Regions from separate parts of the Achromobacter sp. 46006 genome, predicted to be linked through region 3. Evidence: predicted binding sites of a transcription regulator. Region 3 holds the regulator's gene; each other region holds the start of a gene.
The links. Region 3 encodes LexA, which represses DNA repair genes until DNA is damaged. Its sites were predicted from a motif close to ACTGTATNNNNATACAGT; they were not measured.
Positions count from the first base shown of each region.

Region 1: a site for LexA is predicted at 1,121-1,138, ahead of AC6LKG_RS19050 (PA0069 family radical SAM protein). Genes of this name have one in related genera too.
Region 2: a site for LexA is predicted at 2,630-2,647, ahead of imuA (translesion DNA synthesis-associated protein ImuA). Genes of this name have one in related genera too.

Region 1 covers NZ_JCBANN010000044.1:24,731-31,204, forward strand. Annotated here, with positions in the region: gene AC6LKG_RS19050 (PA0069 family radical SAM protein) at 1-1,113, opposite strand, end outside; gene AC6LKG_RS19055 (sulfate adenylyltransferase subunit 1) at 1,327-2,625, opposite strand; gene cysD (sulfate adenylyltransferase subunit CysD) at 2,669-3,577, opposite strand; gene AC6LKG_RS19065 (phosphoadenylyl-sulfate reductase) at 3,618-4,367, opposite strand; gene AC6LKG_RS19070 (sulfate/molybdate ABC transporter ATP-binding protein) at 4,364-5,428, opposite strand; gene cysW (sulfate ABC transporter permease subunit CysW) at 5,454-6,353, opposite strand; gene cysT (sulfate ABC transporter permease subunit CysT) at 6,350-6,474, opposite strand, start outside.
Region 2 covers NZ_JCBANN010000036.1:17,583-24,056, reverse strand. Annotated here, with positions in the region: gene AC6LKG_RS17300 (error-prone DNA polymerase) at 1-435, opposite strand, end outside; gene AC6LKG_RS17295 (Y-family DNA polymerase) at 443-1,912, opposite strand; gene imuA (translesion DNA synthesis-associated protein ImuA) at 1,842-2,540, opposite strand; gene AC6LKG_RS17285 (methyl-accepting chemotaxis protein) at 2,858-3,919, shown strand; gene AC6LKG_RS17280 (amino acid permease) at 3,932-5,473, opposite strand; gene ypfH (esterase) at 5,635-6,354, shown strand; gene AC6LKG_RS17270 (IclR family transcriptional regulator) at 6,437-6,474, shown strand, end outside.
Region 3 covers NZ_JCBANN010000001.1:179,589-186,062, reverse strand. Annotated here, with positions in the region: gene uvrB (excinuclease ABC subunit UvrB) at 1-929, opposite strand, end outside; gene AC6LKG_RS00995 (amino acid aminotransferase) at 1,136-2,335, shown strand; gene lexA (transcriptional repressor LexA) at 2,488-3,138, shown strand; gene lon (endopeptidase La) at 3,252-5,702, opposite strand; gene clpX (ATP-dependent Clp protease ATP-binding subunit ClpX) at 5,953-6,474, opposite strand, start outside.

The sequences.
Region 1 (6,474 bases), on a different contig from region 3:
CCAGATGCCTGTGCCGCGCATGCGCGAACCGAAGTTGGGATCGTTGCGGCGGCCGTTGCGCAAATCTTCGATGCGATGGAGCACGCGCTGGGCGCGGTCCGGGAAGTGGGCGTTGAGCCAGTCCTCGAACAGGGTCTTGACTTCCCAGGGCAGGCGGATGACGGTGTAGCTGGCGTAGTGCGCGCCGGCCGCCTTGGACTCCTGCAGGATATGTTCCATGGCGTCATCGTTGATGAACGGGATCACGGGCGCCACCAGCACGCCGACCGGCACGCCGGCGGCGGTCAGGTTGCGCACGGCTTCCAGGCGGCGCCAGGGGGCGGCGGCGCGCGGCTCGAGCGTGCGGGCCATGTCGGCGTCCAGCGTGGTGATGCTCATGTAGACCACCACCAGCTTGTGCTCGGCCAGCGCGGCCAGCAGATCGAGGTCGCGGGCCACCAGGGCGTTCTTGGTGACGATGGTGACCGGGTGGCGGGTTTCGAGCATCAGCTCGAGCATGCCGCGCGTCAGGCGCCAGTCGCGCTCGATGGGCTGGTAGGCGTCGGTGGCCGAGCCGATGTTGATGGGCGAGGGCTTGTAGCCGGGACGGCTGATCTCCACCCGCAGCGCCTCGACCGCATTGGCCTTGGCCACCAGCCGGGTCTCGAAATCGAGGCCGGGGGAATAGCCCAGGTAGGAGTGGGTCGGGCGGGCGTAGCAATAGACGCAGCCGTGCTCGCAGCCCCGGTAGGGATTGACGGCCACGTCGAAGGGGATGTCGGGCGAATCGTTGCGCGACAGGATCTTGCGGGCCTCTTCGGCCGTGACGGTGGTCTTGGGGGCGGCGGGCGCCCGGCGGACGTCGGGCAGGATGGGGATGACGGTGGCCGCGGGCGCAGCGCCAGCGGCGGCCAGATCGGTCAGGCCGGACGAATCATCGGGGGAAATATTGGGGACAGAATCAACGAAATCAGCCGGGAGGCCCGAGGCGGACCAGCCATCGTCGACCTGCGCGCGGTCGTCTTTCTGGAAGCGATGCCGAACATTAGTAACCGCACCCCGACCGCGCAAGGCGGCGGGGGCGGCAGCCGGGGACCCAGAACCGGCGGGAAAAGAATGATCGGTGCGTGCCATGAAAACTACTGTACAAAAACACAGTGGTTTTGACAAGCACCAAAAGCCTTTTCGTAAGACAGTCCCACTTTACCGCAAGACGAAGACGGCGTCCGGAGAATTCGATTTCACCTTGCGATATCGCCTGGAGAGCCGCGCCAGTATTGAATTTGGATAAAAAACAACAACCCAGGGCCGGCCACCGGCGACGCCCGCCCCGGATCCGCTTGCGGTTTACCGGAACATGCCCGCCGCCGCGGTCTGATGCGTGGCTTCGTCTATCAGGATGAAGGCGCCGGTGGCGGGCACATCGGCATATCGATCGACCGCCAGCGACTCGCGCGTGCTGAACGCGACGCGGCCGATGTCGTTCATGCGCAGCGTGCCTTCGGGGTTCTGCACCTCCTGCAGTTCGTGGATGTCGCGATGCGAGAGCACAGCGCGGATCTTCGCCGACGTCAGCCGCGTGCCATGCTTGAGCAGATACTTGCGCGCGGGGTTGAGCGCCTGCCCATCGAGCCAGCAGAGCTCCGCTTCGAACTCGCGCGCGACCTGCGCCGGCGTGGCCGCGTGCACGATAACGTCGCCGCGCGACACGTCGACGTCGCGGTCCAGCACCAGCGTCACCGAGTCGCCCGCCACCGCCACGTCCAGCGCGCGATCGAACAGGCGCACTTCCTGCACGCGAGCGGTCACACCCGAAGGCTGCACCACGATCTCATCGCCTGGACGCAGCGCGCCGCTGGCGATGCGGCCGGCGTAGCCGCGAAAATCCTCCTTCAGACTGCCATCGTGGCGCGCCACCCATTGCACCGGAAAGCGCAGCGGCCCGCCACGTCCGTCGGCCGCCGGATCGAGCGATTCCAGCAGCGTCAGCAACGGCTGGCCCGCATACCACGGTGTCTTGTCCGATAGCGTCACCACGTTGTCGCCATTCAGCGCCGACAAAGGCAGAGCGTCGAAGTGGGCGATGCCGAGCTTGTCCGCCAGGTCGGCATAGGCGTCGCGGATGCGCGTGAACACGGCCCGGTCCCAATCCACCAGGTCCATCTTGTTGACTGCCACCACGATGTGGCGGATGCCCAGCAGGCGCGCGATGGTGCTGTGGCGCTTGGTCTGCGGCAGCAGCTTGCCGTCGGCCGCGCGGGTGGCGTCGATCAGGATCACGGCGACGTCGGCGGTGGAGGCGCCGGTGACCATGTTGCGGGTGTACTGCTCGTGGCCGGGCGCGTCGGCGATGATGAACTTGCGCGCCGGGGTCGAGAAGTAACGGTAGGCCACATCGATGGTGATGCCCTGCTCGCGCTCGGCCTCCAGGCCGTCCGTCAGCAGGGAGAAGTCGATGCCGCCCTCGGCCACGCGCTTGTACTTGGCGCGCGAGATGGCGTCGAGCTGGTCGGCGAACACGCCCTTGCTGTCATACAGCAGGCGGCCGATCAGCGTCGATTTGCCGTCGTCCACCGAACCCGCGGTAATCAGGCGCAGCAAGCCCGAGTCGGTGCCCGAAAGAAAAGAATCGTTTACTGCGTTCATATGCGTCCCCTGTCGGCCGGCCAGGCGCCGGCCACTCGTGCGATCAGAAATAGCCTTCCTTCTTGCGGCGCTCCATCGAGGCCTCGGAAGTCTGGTCGTCCATGCGCGTGGCGCCGCGCTCGGTGATATCGGTCACCGCTGTCTCGGCGATGATGGCGGCAGTGTCGGCGGCATCCGAGGCCACCGGGCAGGTGCAGGAAATGTCGCCCACTGTGCGAAAGCGCACCGACAGGCGCTCGACGGTGTCGCCGTCCTGCGGCGGCGTCAGGCGCGTGACCGGCACCAGCAGACCCTTGCGCCGCACCACTTCGCGCTCGTGACTGAAGTAGATCGACGGCAGCGCCAGCCGTTCACGCTGGATGTACTGCCAGACGTCCAGCTCGGTCCAGTTGGAGATCGGGAACACCCGCATGTTCTCGCCGCGGTGCACCTTGGTGTTGAACAGGTTCCACAGTTCCGGGCGCTGGGCCTTGGGGTCCCACTGGCCGAACTCGTCGCGGAACGAGAAGATGCGCTCCTTGGCGCGCGCCTTTTCCTCGTCGCGGCGGGCGCCGCCGATGCAGGCGTCGAAGCCGAATTCCTCGATCGCCTCCAGCAGCGTCACGGCCTGCGCCGCGTTGCGCGAGTCGGTCTCGCGCCGCAGCACCACGCTGCCGCGCTTGATCGAGTCTTCCACGCTGCGCACGATCAGGGTCTCGCCCAGTTCGGCCGCGCGGGCGTCGCGGAAGGCGATGACCTCGTCGAAATTGTGGCCGGTGTCGATGTGCATCAGCGGGAACGGAAAGCGCCCCGGCCGGAAGGCCTTTTCGGCCAGGCGCAGCAGCACCACCGAATCTTTGCCGCCCGAGAACAGCAGCACGGGCTTCTCGCTCTCGGCCGCCACCTCGCGCATGATGAAAATGGCTTCCGATTCCAGCCAGTCCAGGTGGCTGCGTTGAATCACTGCGGACATAGGTATTCCCCTAAAACGAATTCTTGATACGTGACGGGAGTCAGGCGCGCGTGGTTTCCGCGACGATGCCGATGACCCGGTTGCCTGCGTGCAGGCCGCATTCCTTGGAGTCCGACGACTCCCACCACCAGCGCCCGGCCCGCAGGTCTTCGCCCGGGCGGATGGCGCGGGTACAGGGCTCGCAGCCGATGGACGGATAGCCCTGGTCGTGCAGCGGGTTGTAGGGAATGCCCTGGCCGCGGATCACGCCCCAGACATCCTCTTCGCTCCATTCGGCCAGCGGGTTGAACTTGTAGAGGCCGAAGGTGGCGTCGTCCTCTTCCAGGTGCAGTTCACCGCGCGTGGTCGATTGCGCGCGCCGCTGCCCGGTGATCCAGGCGCCGCGTCCGGCCAGCGCGCGCTTGAGCGGCTCGACCTTGCGGATCTGGCAACAGGCCTTGCGCAGCTCGACGCTCTCGTAGAAGGCGTAGGCGCCGTGCTCGGCCACATGGCGCTCGACCGCCCCGGACTCGGGTCGATACACGGTGATCTCGCGTCCGTAGCGTTCGCGCACCGCGTCCAGCACGCCCAGCGTTTCCGCGTGCAGCCGGCCGGTGTCCAGCGTGAAGACCTCCAGGTCCAGGCCGGCGCTGTAGATGGCGTGCGTCAGCACCATGTCCTCGGCCGCCAGCGAAGAGGCCAGCGCCGCGTCGGGATAGCGCTGGCGCGCGTCCGCCAGCCGCGCGATCAGTTCGTGCCAGCGAACCGCAAGGGCCGGCGCCAGGCCGGCGGCGAGATCGGCGGCCGTCATGCTTGCACCGCGAAGACGCGCGCCCGGCGCGGGCGGGCCAGCAGGATGTCGCCATCGCGCAGCGCCAGTTCGCGATAGAGATGCTCGGGCACCTCGGCCTCGATGACGGCGTCGGAATCCTGGCTGGCCAATTCCAGGTAGGCGCTGGGGCCGGCCAGATAGGCATGCGACAGGCGCACCGCGATGCCGGCGCCGCCAGCGTGATAGCGTTCGATATCGAATTCGTGCGGTCGCACGTAGGCGGTGGCGCGTTGCGACTCGGCCTGCACCAGCTCGGGCGCCGGAAGCGACAACCCGGCGCCTTCCCAGACCCCGCGGCTCGCCACGCCCTGCAATTGATTGACGTCGCCCAGAAAGCCGTAGACGAACGGCGTGGCCGGCCCCTCCCAGACCTCGCGCGGCGTGCCGACCTGTTCGATCCTGCCGGCGTTCATCAGCACCACGCGGTCGGCCACTTCCAGCGCCTCTTCCTGGTCATGGGTGACGAACACGCTGGCCACGTTCAGTTCGTCGTGCAGGCGACGCAGCCAGCGCCGCAGTTCCTTGCGCACCTTGGCGTCGAGCGCGCCGAACGGCTCGTCCAGCAGCAACACGCGCGGTTCCACCGCCAGCGCGCGCGCCAGGGCGATACGCTGGCGCTGGCCGCCCGAAAGCTGCGCCGGATATCGATCCGCCAGCCAGTCCAGCTGCACCAGGCCCAGCAGGTCATGCACCTTGCGCCGGATCTGGTCTTCCGGCGGCCGCTGCGAGCGGTGCTTGACGCGCAGGCCGAAGGCAACGTTCTCGAACACCGTCATGTGCTTGAACAGCGCGTAATGCTGGAACACGAAACCGACCTGACGCTGGCGCACGTGGACCGCGGTGGCGTCCTCGCCAGCGAACAGCACGCTGCCCGTGTCGGCCGATTCCAGCCCGGCGATGATGCGCAACAGCGTGGTCTTGCCGCAGCCCGAAGGCCCCAGCAGCGCCACCAGTTCGCCCGTCTCGATGTGGAGCGATACGTCATTGAGCGCGCGGAACTGGCCGAAGCGCTTGGATAGATTGCGAACCTCGATACTCATGCTTGTCTCCGTCTGGCCGGCCGCGTCAGGCGACGGCCGGCTTGATGGCCGTCGCCGGCCCGGGATACTCGACCGGCAACTCCGCCGCCTTCAGGTAGCGCGCGTTGCGCCACTCGACCACGTTCTTGGCCACCAGCGTCACCAACGCCAACAGCGCCAACAGCGAGGCCACCGCGAATGCCGCCGAATACTGGTATTCGTTGTAGAGAATCTCCACATGCAGGGTCATGGTGTTGGTCAGGCCGCGGATCTGGCCCGACACCACCGACACCGCGCCGAACTCGCCCATGGCGCGCGCATTGCACAGGATGGCGCCGTACAGCAGGCCCCACTTGATGTTCGGCAGCGTCACCCGCCAGAAGATCTGCCAGCCGTTCGCGCCCAGCGTCAGCGCGGCCTGTTCTTCCTCGCTGCCCTGCGCCTGCATCAGCGGAATCAGCTCGCGCGCGACGAAGGGAAAGGTCACGAACAACGAGGCCAGAACGATGCCCGGTACGGCGTAGACGATCTTCACGTCGTGCGCCTGCAGCCAGCCGCCGAACCAGCCCTGGGAGCCGAACAGCAGCACGAACACCAGACCGGCCACCACCGGCGACACCGAGAACGGCAGATCGATCAGCGTGATCAGGAACTGCTTGCCGCGGAACTGGAACTTGGTGATGGCCCAGGCCGCGGCCACGCCGAAAACCAGGTTCACCGGCAGCGCGATCGCCGCCACCAGCAGCGTCAGCCGGATCGCGGCCAGCGCGTCGGACTCGACGATGGCCGCCAGGTACAGTTGCCAGCCCTTGCGCAAGGCTTCGGCGAACACCGCCGCCAGCGGCACCAGCAGGAACAGCGCCAGAAAGCCCAACGCCAGGAACAGCAGGATGCCGCGTACCCAGCGCGGCTCGGTCAGGTGAGCCGGACGGTCGGTGGCGCTCATGCCTGTCTCCCGAGGCCGCGACGGGCCTGCCAGCCCTGCAGCAGATTGATGACGAGCAGCAGCACGAACGACAGCCCCAGCATCACCGTGGCGATGGCCGCGGCGCCTGCATAGTCGAACT
Region 2 (6,474 bases), on a different contig from region 3:
GCGCAGGTGTTCGTAGCCCGGCGGTGGATGGGTGAGGTCCTCGGGCGCCAGCCGGTATTCGCCCTTGGGGGCGCGGGTGCGGGCCAGGGTGATGAGTTCGGACAGGTTGCCGTAGCCCTCGCGGGTCTGGGCCAGCAGGGTCAGGTCCAGCGGCGCGGCCTCGGGGCCGGCGCGCAACCGGAAGGTGGCGCCGATGATGAGCGGCAGCTTCTGGGTCTTGGCTTCGACGTGGGCGCGCACCACGCCGGCCAGGCTGCATTCGTCGGTGATGGCCAGGGCGGCGTAGCCCAGTTCGGCGGCGCGGGCGGCCAGTTCCTCGGGGTGCGAGGCGCCCTGCAGGAACGAGAAGTTCGACTGGCATTGCAGTTCGGCGTAGCCGGGCAACCCGACAGGCGGACCGGGGGCGTCATCATGCGGATCGTCGGGCGCTTGCATGGCGGAGTCAGGCGTACAGCCCGTGCAGGTGCCAGCGCGCGTGCGCGTCGTCGCGCTCGCGGTAGATCCAGTAGCGCGCGCCGGCGGCGTCCTCGGCCACGAAGTAGTCGCGCACGGTCAAGGCCGGGTCCCACCAGCCGCTTTCGATGCGTTCGGGGCCGCGCATCAGCCGCAGTGCCTGGCCGGCGTATTGCGGCCGGTGGCCGGCGAGTTTGAGCGGCAGCGGCGGGTCCAGCAGCCAGAAGGGGCGGTCCAGGGGTTCGGGCTGCGGTTCGGGGCGCGGCGGCGGTTCCAGCGCGTCGCCCCAGGCATTGGCGGCTTCGGGCCGATGGTCGGGGATGGGGCAGGCGTGGCGCACCTGGTCGCGGCCCAGCCGCGCGGTCAGCAGGTCCAGCAGGCGGGCGTGGTCGGCGGCGGTGCCGCCGGGTTCGGGGAACAGCGTGGTGCTGGTGGCGGGCTGTTCGGTGGTGTCGGGCGCGAGCAGCGTCACCGCGATCACCGGCGCTTCGAGCGTCAGGCGGCCGAGCTTTTCGCGCAGCAGGTTGAGGATCTGCGGCGCCTGCCACACGGGCTGGGCCAGCGCCAGTTCCAGGTCGGTGGGTGGGCGCGCATGGCGGCCGCGTTCGTGGTCCAGGCGCAGCAGCACGCGCCGCACCGCCAGTTGCCGAGCCGCCAGCCAGCCGCCCAGTTGCTCGGCCAGGCGCCGCGCCACGGCCAGCACCGCGTCGGTGTGTTCAAGGTATTCCATCAGCTCGATGCGGCGCTCGAAGCGCGGCGGCGGCTCGATCCAGCGGTGCAGTTCGGGCGACTGGCCATAGGCCGCGTCCAGCGCCTGCAGCAGGTCGGGCGCGCTGCGCCGTTGCAGGCCGGCGCGCGGCAGGGCGCGCAGGTCGGCCAGGGTGTGGCAGCCGATGTCGTTGAGCCAGTCCAGGCGCGGCCGGGCCTGGGGCAGCAGGGCCACGGGCAGGGCGTCGAGCCGGCGCGCCAGCGTGCGCGGGGTGAGCACCCGGCGCGCCGGCCGGCGTCCGCCGCGGTGCGCCAGCAGCCAGGCGCCGGCGGCGGTGGGCGCCATGCCCAGCGACACGCGCAGGTCCAGCGCGGCCAGCGTGGCGGCCACGCGCCGGTGCAGCGCGCGCGGCCCGCGGAAGAACAGCAGGCTGGCGCCGACGTTGAGCAGCACGGTGTCTGCGTCCGCCAGCGCGACCTCGGGGGTGTATTGCAGCAGCGCCAGCGCCGCGCCTTGCAGGGTGTCGGCCTCGGCCAGCGGGTCGCGCGCCAGCAGTTCGACCGTGGGCGCGATGGCGGCCGCGCCGCCGCGGCGCATGCCCGGGCGCACGCCGGCCTGGCGCGCGGCGGGCGTGAGGGCGGCGACGCGTTCCTGGTCGAGGACCGCGTAGGCCTGCGCCTCAAGCGGCCAGTGCGGGCGCAGTGCGTCCAGCGGCAGGCAGCGCAGGCAGGCGGCGATCCAGAGGCGCATGGCGGGTGGGCGCCAGGACGCCGGGCTCCAGGCCCACGTACAGCGGGGCCTCGCAGACCGGTCCGCGGCGCTTGAGGATATGGACGGACAGCCCACCCGGCGCGGGCGCGAGCGCCAGGCGCAAGGGGGCGGGAGTGGCGTGCTGCGCCGCGCTGGCCGGGCGCAGGGCGACGAACAGCAGGTCGCTGGCCTGGGCCGCCAGGTGCAGCCGGCGCAGCGATTCGGGGCGCACGTGGGGCAGCCAGCAGAGCAGGGCGCCGCAGCTGCCGTTTTTCAGGATCTGTTCGGCGGCCCAGAGGGCGTCCAGCGGTTTTTCGGGGGCGACCCAGAGCAGTTGGCGCGGGTCGAGCCGCCAGCTCATCCAGCTGGCGATGTGCGGCGCGTGCGGCGGCTGCACCAGGGCGATGGCGCGGCGCGTTTCCAGTTGCGCCAGGGCCGGGCGCAGCAGGCGGATTTCACCGATGCCGGGTTGCGGCGCCAGCAGCTCGATCAGCGAGCCCAGCGGCCAGCCGCCGTCCGGCAGCTCGGCCGACAGGGCGGCGTGGCCGGTGGGCAGGCTGCGGGCGGCGCCGCGCGCCAACTGGGTGGCGCGCCACAACGCGGGATGGATCTGTTCTGGCGACGGCATGGCGGGCGGACGACCCGGTTTTCCTGGGTGAAGATTCGGTGGGCGGCGGTACGGCCGGGCAGGGAAGCGCCTGTCCGGAATCGCTTGTTGCTGTATGAATATACAGTATTTTACCCGACCCGCAAGGCACCGGATGTATCTGTCGCTTGCACCGTATTGGTGCGCGCCGCAAGGCCCGCTTCGAGGCGCGATGCGCCGTCGCCACCCGCGCCACGCCCCTGGCAGGTGCCGGTCATTAACCCGTGCACGGCTTGGCACGCTTCCTGCTTCTGTCCCCATGTCACCGTCTCCTCACGCAACAACGTCCAACAAAAGGAGTGCTGAACATGGCCCATCAACCCGAACGCATCGTCGAACTGTCACGCCGCGTCGAGCGCATTTCGAACGAGAAGATCGAGAGCATCGTCGACATCAACCAGCAGGCCAAGTACTTGTCGCTGAACGCGCGCATCGAAGCCGCGCGCTCGGGCGAGGCGGGACGCGGTTTCGCGGTGGTGGCCAACCAGGTGCAGTACGTGTCCGAGCAGATCACCGGCATCGCCGACGCGCTCAAGGAAGAGTTGGCCGGGTCCATCGCCGACCTGATCCGCATCGGCGAAAACACTCTGCACGAAATCCGCGGCTACGAGGGCCGCCGCCTGGGCGACCTGGCGCTGAACATGATCGAGACCATGGACCGCAACCTGTACGAGCGTTCCTGCGACGTGCGCTGGTGGGCCACGGATTCCGCGGTGGTGCGGGCCTTGCAGGAACCCGGCGCCGACAGCGCCCGCCACGCCAGCGGCCGGCTGGGCGTGATCCTGGACAGCTATACCGTTTACCTGGACCTGTGGGTGGCCGACGCGCAGGGCCGGGTGGTGGCCAGCGGCCGCCCGGACCGCTATCCCCAGGCGCGCGGCGCCGACGTCAGCCAGGCCGAATGGTTCCGGCGCGGCATGGCCACGGCCGACGGCGGCGAGTACGTGGCCATGGACATCGACAGCGAGCGCCTGCTGGACGGCGCCCACGTCGCCACCTACGCCACTGCGATCCGACGCGATGCCGACAAGCAGGGCGAACCGCTGGGCGTGCTGGGGGTGTTCTTCGACTGGAGCCAGCAGGCCGACAGTATCGTCAGGTCGGTGGGATTGTCGGAAGAGGAGTGGGCGCGCACCCGCTGCCTGCTGGTCGACAGCCGCCAGCGCGTCATCGCCGCCTCGGACGGCCCCGTGTCGCTGAAGGAGCGCTACGTGCTGCGCCACGACGAGCGGCCGCGCGGCTACTACGAAAACGCCGATCGCGGCCTGGTGGGGTTCTCGCTGACGCCGGGCTATGAGACCTATGCCGGCCTGGGCTGGTACGGCGTCATCGCGCAGCGCCCGCGCGACAGCTTCGAATAGGGGCGGCGCGGGTCAGGTCCGCGCGGGCTGGCCGGCGGCCACGGGCGCGTCCTGGCCCACGCCGGCGGCGCGGTCGGCCTCGAAACCGTAGAACTGCATGTCCTGGTAGCGGATCCAGCGCGACTTTTTCACCAGCCGGTGGCCGATCCAGAACGCCAGGAACAGCGGGATCGCCAGGTAGGTCGAGACCACCCCGATCCAGTCGATGCGCTCGTCCAGGAAGGCCTGGTAGTTCTGGCCCAGCGTGACCAGCAGGCACAGCATGAAGGCCAGCAGCGGCCCGAACGGGAACAGGCCGGCCTTGTAGGGCAGGTTGGCGGTGTCGTAGCCGTGCTTCACGTAGCCCTGGCGGAAGCGGTAGTGGCTGACGGCGATGCTGAGCCAGACGATGAATTCGGTCATGCCGGCGAAGTTCAGCAGCCAGATGTAGACCGCCTTGGGGCTGTAGACCACGCTGAACATGCACAGGCAGGCCAGCGCGGTGGTGGCCAGCAGGGCGTACAGCGGCACGCCGTTGCCCGTCACGCGCTGGAACAGCCTCGGCGCCTGGCCCTCGACCGCCATGTTGAACAGCATCCGCGTGGCGGCGTACATGCCCGAATTGCCGGCCGACAGCACCGAGGTCAGGATCACCGCGTTCATCACGGTGGCCGCCGACAGCAGCCCGGCGTGCTGGAACACCAGCGTGAAGGGGCTGACGGCGATGTCCTCGACCTCGTTGCGCAGCAACTGCGGGTCGGTGTAGGGGATCAGCAGGCCGATGATCAGGATCGCCAGCACGTAGAACAGCAGGATGCGCCAGAACACGTGGTTGATGGCGCGCGGCACGTTGCGGCGCGGGTTCTCGGATTCGCCGGCGGCCACGCCGACCAGCTCGGTGCCCTGGAACGAATAGGCCACCACCATGGCCACTCCGACCCAGGTGGCGGCGTTGCCAACGAAGGGCGCGTCGCCCACCGTCCAGTTGCCCAGGCCGACCGGCGCGTCGCTATGGATGATGCCCACCAGCATCGCCAGGCCCAGCACGATGAAGCACAGTACCGCTACCACCTTGATGATGGCGAACCAGTATTCGGCTTCGCCGAAGCTGCGCGCCGAGAAGGCGTTCAGGCCGAAGGTCAGGGCCAGGAAGAGAACGCTCCAGATCCAGCCGGGGGTGTCGGGGAACCAGTACGCCATTACCAGTTGGGCGGCCACCACGTCCACCGCCACCACCGTGGCCCAGCTGAGCCAGAAGTTCCAGCCCAGCGCGAAGCCGAAGCCGCCGTCCACGTAGCGCGAGGCGTAGGTGCAGAACGAGCCCGACACGGGCATGAAGGTGGCCAGTTCGCCCAGGCTGGTCATGATGAAATAGACCATCAGGCCGATCAGCAGGTAGACCGTGAGCGCGCCGCCGGGGCCGGCCTGGGCGATGGCCGCGCCCGAGGCGATGAACAGGCCGGTGCCGATGGCGCCGCCCAGGGCGATCATGGTCAGGTGGCGCGCCTTGAGCACGCGGTGCAACTGGTTCTTGCCGGCCGGCGGGGTTCCCGAATCTGTCGTCGGTGTTTTCATGGAATGCACAGGTTGATGCAAAGCGCTGCGCTGGCCACGAACGCCCGTCAGCGCCTGGTGGACACCGGGGGCAGTAGCCGGCCCGGTGGGCGCCTTGCCTAGGATTGCGTGTGGCGGGCATTTTACAATGGGGCCATCCAGAGCCTGTCCGGAGCCGTAGCATGGCCACTTCTTCCCCCGCGTCCCCCCACGAAATCGAATTCCTGCCCGAGCCCGGCACCGAGGTTCGACAGTTGTTCATCCTGCTGCATGGCGTCGGTGGCTCGCCCGACAACCTGGTGCCGCTGGCCGAAGCGGTGCGCGCCGCGTTTCCCAGCGCGGCGGTGCTGATTCCCGCAGGCTTCGAGCCCTTCGACGGCGGCGGCGCCGGCCGCCAGTGGTTCTCGGTGCGCGGCGTGTCCGAGGACAACCGGCCCGAGCGCGTGGCCCAGGCCCTGCCGCCGCTGGAAGCCTATGTGAAGGCGGCCCAGGCCCGCTTCGGCCTGTTGCAGTCCGACACCGCGCTGGCCGGTTTCTCGCAGGGCGCCATCATGGCGCTCGAACTGGTGCAGGCGCACGACGGCATGGCCGGCCGCGTGATCGCGTTTTCGGGCCGCTACGCACAATTGCCCAAGGCCGCGCCACAGTACACCACGCTGCACCTGCTGCATGGCGCCAACGACCCGGTAATGCCGGTGGCCCTGATCCAGGCGGCGCAGGCGCGGCTGGACGAACTGCATGGCGATTCGACCATCGACGTGGCCACGCACGTCGGCCACGAACTGCATCCGGCCCTGATCCAGCGCGCCATCGTGCGCCTGCAGACCTGCGTGCCGTTGCGTAGCTGGGAAGCGGCGCTGGGCCTGAACCAGTCGCCGCCCGACGGCACCACGGTGCATTGAAGGCGCGCGACGCCGGCATTTGCAGATACCATGTCGGCCTGATCAATTCCGCCGCTGAATCCCATCGGATGAGCCTGCCCGGATGAGCCCCGCCAAATCCCCCGCCGCCGCGCGCGACGC
Region 3 (6,474 bases):
AGCATCTCGAGATCGAAGCGGGTGCGCTGTTCCAGGCGCTGGGCCTCGACCAGGTGGCCGTCGTCGACGAAGCGCTGGGTGCGCTCGCGCAGTTCTTCCTTGATGGTCTCGATGGCGCGCAGCACAGTGTCGCGCGGCGTCACGTAGTGCGAACCGGGATAGACCGTGAAGCGCGGCAGCTTCTGGCGGATGCGGCCGGTCAGCGGATCGAACAGTTCGAGGCTTTCGATCTCGTCGTCGAACAGCGTCAGGCGCAGCGCCAGTTCGGCGCTTTCGGCCGGGAAAATGTCGATGGTCTCGCCGCGCACACGGAACACGCCGCGGGTGAATTCAGCGTCGTTGCGGGTGTACTGCATGGCCACCAGGCGCGCCAGGATCTCGCGCCGCGAGATCTGGTCGCCGGCGCGCAGGATCAACACCATCGCATGGTAGTCGCCGGGGTTGCCGATACCGTAGATGCAGGACACCGTGCCGACGATGATGGTGTCGCGGCGTTCCAGCAGGCTCTTGGTGGCCGACAAGCGCATCTGCTCGATGTGCTCGTTGATCGACGAGTCCTTCTCGATGAACAGGTCGCGCGTCGGCACGTAGGCCTCGGGCTGGTAGTAGTCGTAGTACGAGACGAAGTACTCCACCGCGTTCTTGGGGAAGAACTCGCGCATCTCCGCGTACAACTGCGCCGCCAGCGTCTTGTTGGGCGCCAGCACCAGCGCCGGCCGCCCGAGCTGGGCGATGACGTTGGCCATGGTGTAGGTCTTGCCCGAGCCGGTCACGCCCAGCAGGGTCTGGTACATCAGGCCGTCCTGCACACCCTGGATCAGCCCCTCTATGGCGCCAGGCTGGTCGCCGGCGGGCGGATAAGGTTGGTACAAGTGGAACGGGCTGCCCGGGAAATCGACGTACCCGGGGCTGGCGCCAGGGGACGCCACGGCGCCCTCGGGGGCCGCGCCGGCCGCGCCGTCGGTTGCCCCGTCGGTTGCCCCGTCGGTTGCCGCGCCAGCGACCGCGCCAACGGCTGCGGCACCCACCGCGCTCGGGTCTATTGGGCTCTTAGGCATGCTAGACTGTTCCCAGGGTAAACCCCCCATTATCCACAGCACTTCCCACTGCGTCCACTCACCCTCAGCAGAGTCCCATGAGCACCCTTTTCGATTCCGTCGAACTCGCGCCGCGCGACCCCATTCTTGGCCTGAACGAACAATACAACGCGGACACCCGCCCCGGTAAAGTCAATCTGGGCGTGGGCGTGTACTACGACGACCAGGGCCGCATTCCGCTGCTGGGTGCCGTGCGCAAAGCCGAACTCGCCCGCGTCGAGGCAGCCGCCGCACGCGGCTACCTGCCGATCGAAGGCATCGCCGGCTACAACCAGGGCGCGCAAGCCCTGCTGCTCGGCAAGGAATCCCCGCTGGCGGCCGCTGGCCGTGTCCTGACCGCCCAGGCCCTGGGCGGCACCGGCGCCCTCAAGATCGGCGCCGACTTCCTGCGCCAGTTGCTGCCGGCCTCCAAGGTTCTGATCAGCGACCCCAGTTGGGAAAACCACCGCGCGCTGTTCGAACGCGCCGGTTTCGAAGTCGGCACCTATGCCTACTACGACGCCGCCACCCGCGGCCTGAATTTCGACGGCATGCTGGCCGCCCTGAAGGCCGCCCCGGCCCAGACCATCGTCGTGCTGCACGCCTGCTGCCACAACCCCACCGGCGTCGACCCCACCTTCGCCCAATGGGAGCAGATCGCCGCGGTCGTCAAGGAAAACAAGCTGGTGCCGTTCCTGGACATCGCCTACCAGGGCTTCGGCGAAGGCCTGCAGGAAGACGCCGCGGTGGTGCGCCTGTTCGCCGACCTCGACCTGACCATGTTCATCAGCTCGTCGTTCTCGAAGTCGTTTTCGCTGTATGGCGAACGCGTCGGCGCCCTGACCGTCGTGGCCGGCAGCAAGGACGAAGCCACCCGCGTGCTGAGCCAGCTCAAGCGCGTCATCCGCACCAACTACTCCAACCCGCCCACCCACGGCGGCACGATCGTCTCCACGGTGCTGAACTCGCCCGAACTGTTCGCCATGTGGGAAGAGGAACTCGGCGCCATGCGCGACCGCATCCGCCTGATGCGCAAGCAGTTGGTCGAGAAAATCAAAGAGCATGGCGGCAAGCAGGACTTCAGCTTCGTGCTGCAGCAGCGCGGCATGTTCTCGTACTCGGGCCTGACCTCGGCCCAGGTCGACCGCCTGCGTGAAGAGCACGGCGTCTACGCCGTCTCCAGCGGCCGCATCTGCGTCGCCGCGCTCAACAGCGGCAACATCGACCAGGTGGCCAAGGGCATCGCCGCGGTGCTGTAACCCCCCCCGGCATTGCCTCCCAACGGGACCTTCGGGTCCCGTTTTCATTGCCTGTCACAAAGGCGTGCCCGATCAGCGCTTGCATTTTTACGTTATGTCCCCCAGAATGCCGCTGTATATATGTACAGTCCGCTCCCAACCGGATCATCGCCATGGCCAGCAAACTCACCGATCGTCAACAGCAAATCCTGGACCTCATCCGGCAGACCGTCGCGCGCACGGGCTTTCCACCGACCCGCGCCGAGATCGCCCAGGCCCTGGGGTTCCGCTCGCCCAACGCGGCCGAAGACCATCTGAAGGCCCTGGCCCGCAAGGGCGCCATCGAACTCACCGCCGGCGCCTCGCGCGGCATCCGCCTGAAAGACAACTCGCCGGCGCCGTCCCAGGCGCCCCTGCCCCTGCCCGGCCTGGCGCAACTGCTGCTGCCGCTGGTGGGCCGCGTGGCCGCTGGCAGCCCGATCCTGGCGGCCGAGCACGTCGAGCGCGAGATCGGCGTGGATCCCAGCCTGTTCGCGCAGGCGCCCGACTATCTGCTCAAGGTGCGCGGCATGAGCATGCGCGATGCCGGCATCCTCGAAGGCGACCTGCTGGCCATCAAGAAGGCATCCGAGGCCCGCAACGGCCAGATCGTGGTGGCCCGCCTGGGCGACGACGTCACCGTCAAGCGCCTGCAGCGCCAGAACGGCCGCATCGAGCTGCTGCCCGAGAACCCAGACTTCAACGTCATCGTGGTCGAAGCCGACCAGGAATTCGCGCTGGAAGGCATCGCGGTCGGCCTGATCCGCCCGCACGCGCTGCACTGATCCGCCGCTTCCCCACTGGGCGCGCGCCCCTCGGCGGCCGCGCCAAAAAGAAACCCCGCGCAAGCGGGGTTTCTTTTATTGGGCATCCTTTGCGGGATGCCCCGGGGCCATGGTCAGTGCTTGAGCACGGGATCCGTCGAACCCGGCTCGGCCGGCTTGGCAACCAGCGGCTCCTTGACCGCTTCGTCTTCAGCCAGCGGCTCCGGCATACGTTCAAGAGCCAGTTCCAGCACCTTGTCGATCCAGCGCACCGGCACGATCTCGAGATGGTTCTTGACGTTGTCCGGGATCTCCGCCAAATCCTTGACGTTTTCTTCCGGGATCAAGACCGTCTTGATGCCACCGCGATGGGCGGCCAGCAGCTTTTCCTTCAGGCCGCCGATCGGCAGAACTTCGCCACGCAGCGTGATCTCGCCGGTCATGGCGACGTCGGCGCGCACGGGGATGCGCGACAAGGCCGAAACCATGGCCGTGGTGATCGCGATACCGGCGGACGGACCGTCCTTGGGCGTCGCGCCTTCCGGCACGTGCACGTGCATGTCGTGCTTCTCGAACACGCTGTCAGCGAAGCCCAGGCGACGCGCCCGCGAGCGCACCACCGTGCGGGCCGCCTCGACCGATTCCTTCATCACATCGCCCAGCGAACCGGTGCGTTGGATCACGCCCTTGCCAGGCATGTCCGCCACTTCGATCGTGAGCAGGTCGCCACCGACTTCCGTCCAGGCCAGGCCGGTCACCTGACCGATCTGGTTTTCCTTTTCGGCCATGCCGAAGGTGTACCGGCGCACGCCGAGGTAATCGCTGAGGTTGTCGCCCGTGACGTTGACCGGCTTGAGCTCGAAGGGCTTGCCTTCGGCCTTGGCGCGATCGCTCTGGGTCAGCAACTGCTTGATCACCTTGCGGCAGATCTTGCCCACTTCGCGTTCGAGCGCGCGCACACCGGCTTCGCGGGTGTAGTAGCGCACGATGTCGCGCAGCGCGCTGTCATCGACGGTCAGTTCGGTATCCTTGACGCCGTTGTTCTTCATCAGCTTGGGCAGCAGATGGTCGCGGGCGATGTGGATCTTTTCTTCCTCCGTGTAGCCCGACAGGCGGATCACTTCCATCCGGTCCAGCAGGGCCGGCGGAATGTTCAGCGTGTTGCTGGTGGCCACGAACATGACGTCCGACAGGTCGAAGTCGACTTCGATGTAGTGGTCCTGGAACGTGTGGTTCTGTTCCGGGTCCAGCACTTCGAGCAGCGCCGACGAGGGATCGCCGCGGAAATCCATGCCCAGCTTGTCGATTTCGTCGAGCAGGAACAGGGGATTGCGCACGCCGACCTTCGACATGTTCTGGACGATCTTGCCGGGCATCGAGCCGATGTACGTGCGACGGTGGCCACGGATCTCGGCTTCGTCGCGCACGCCGCCCAGGGCCATGCGCACGAACTTGCGGTTCGTGGCCTTGGCGATGGACTGGCCCAGCGAGGTCTTGCCGACCCCGGGAGGACCGACCAGGCACAGAATCGGCGCCTTGACCTTGTCGACGCGCTGCTGCACGGCGAGATATTCGAGGATGCGTTCCTTCACCTTCTCCAGGCCGTAGTGGTCGTTGTCGAGCACCGTCTCGGCGTTGGAGATGGAGTTGTTGATCTTGCTCTTCTTCCTCCAGGGGAGGTTGATGAGCGTATCGATGTAGTTGCGCACCACGGTCGCCTCGGCCGACATGGGCGACATGAGCTTGAGCTTCTTGAGCTCGGCATCGGCCTTCTTGCGCGCCTCCTTGGGCATGTGCGCGGCGATGATCTTCTTTTCGAGTTCCTCGATGTCGGCGCCCTCTTCGCCTTCGCCCAACTCCTTCTGAATGGCCTTGACCTGCTCATTCAGGTAGTAGTCGCGCTGGCTCTTTTCCATCTGCTTCTTCACGCGGCCGCGGATCCGCTTCTCGACCTGGAGGATGTCGATTTCGGTTTCCAGCTGCGTGAGCAGACCTTCGAGGCGCTCGGAGGTGCCGACGATCTCGAGCATCTTCTGCTTTTGCTCGAGTTTCAGCGGAAGATGCGCGGCGATCGTATCGGCCAGGCGGCCGGCGTCATCGATGCCGGCGAGCGAGGTCAGGATCTCCGGAGGGATCTTCTTGTTGAGTTTTACGTATTGCTCGAACTGGGCGACGATCGCGCGGCGCAGGGCCTCGGTCTCGGAGCCCTGGACGGCGTCCGGCTCGATCGGGGTGACCTGGCAGGTGAAGTGCGAATCGGCGTCCTCGATGCTGTTGATGCGGGCGCGCTGGGTGCCTTCGACCAGCACCTTGACGGTGCCGTCGGGCAGCTTGAGCATCTGCAGGATGCCGGCGACGCAGCCGATCTCGTAGACGTCTTCAGGGGTGGGATCATCCTTGCCGGCGGATTTTTGGGCCACCAGCATGATGCTCTTGCCCGCTTCCATCGCAACCTCGAGCGCGCGGATAGAGCGCGGACGGCCGACGAACAGCGGGATGACCATGTGCGGGAACACCACGACGTCGCGCAGTGGCAGCAGGGGAAGGTCGATCGGGTCGGAAGGCAGGGTCTGGCTGGCAGACATAGGAGGTTCCTCGGTATGACTCGGCGTATCGGGGACAGGATGAACGGGTATACCCGGACAGCCCCGTCGGTTACGTCTGTTATGGGAACAATAGCCGAAAATTCAAGGTCCCGGCGGCCAGATAAACAAAACCGCAAAAAAAACGGCGGCCGGGTTCCCGTTTTATTGGACACGCCCTGACAGTGTGCGTTCAATCAGCGCCCGGAGACAAAAAAACCCGTTACGGAAACGGGTTTTTTTGAAATATCCCTCAGGCCGCGGCATCGCGGACTTCCCCGCGCTCGGGCTTTTCGGCCGTCCCTTCCTCGTCGGCGTAGATCAGCAAGGGCTTGCCATCGCCTTCGATCGCGCCTTCGTCGAGCACCACGCGCTTGACGTTGCCTTGCGAAGGCAGGTCATACATGGTGTCGAGCAAGGCCTGTTCGATGATGGAACGCAGCCCGCGGGCGCCGGTCTTGCGGCGCAGCGCCTTGCGGGCGATGGCCTTGAGCGCGGCGGGACGCACATCCAGTTCGGCGCCTTCCATGGCGAACAGCTTCTGGAATTGCTTGAGCAGGGCGTTCTTGGGCTCGGTGAGGATCTGCACCAGGGCGGCCTCGTCGAGCTCGTCCAGCGTGGCGACCACCGGCAGGCGGCCGACCAGTTCGGGAATCAGGCCGAACTTGATAAGGTCTTCGGGCTCGACTTCGGAGAACAGCTCGCCCACACCGCGCTCGGACTTGGCGCGCACGGAGGCGGAGAAGCCGATGCCGGACTTTTCGGTGCGGTCGCG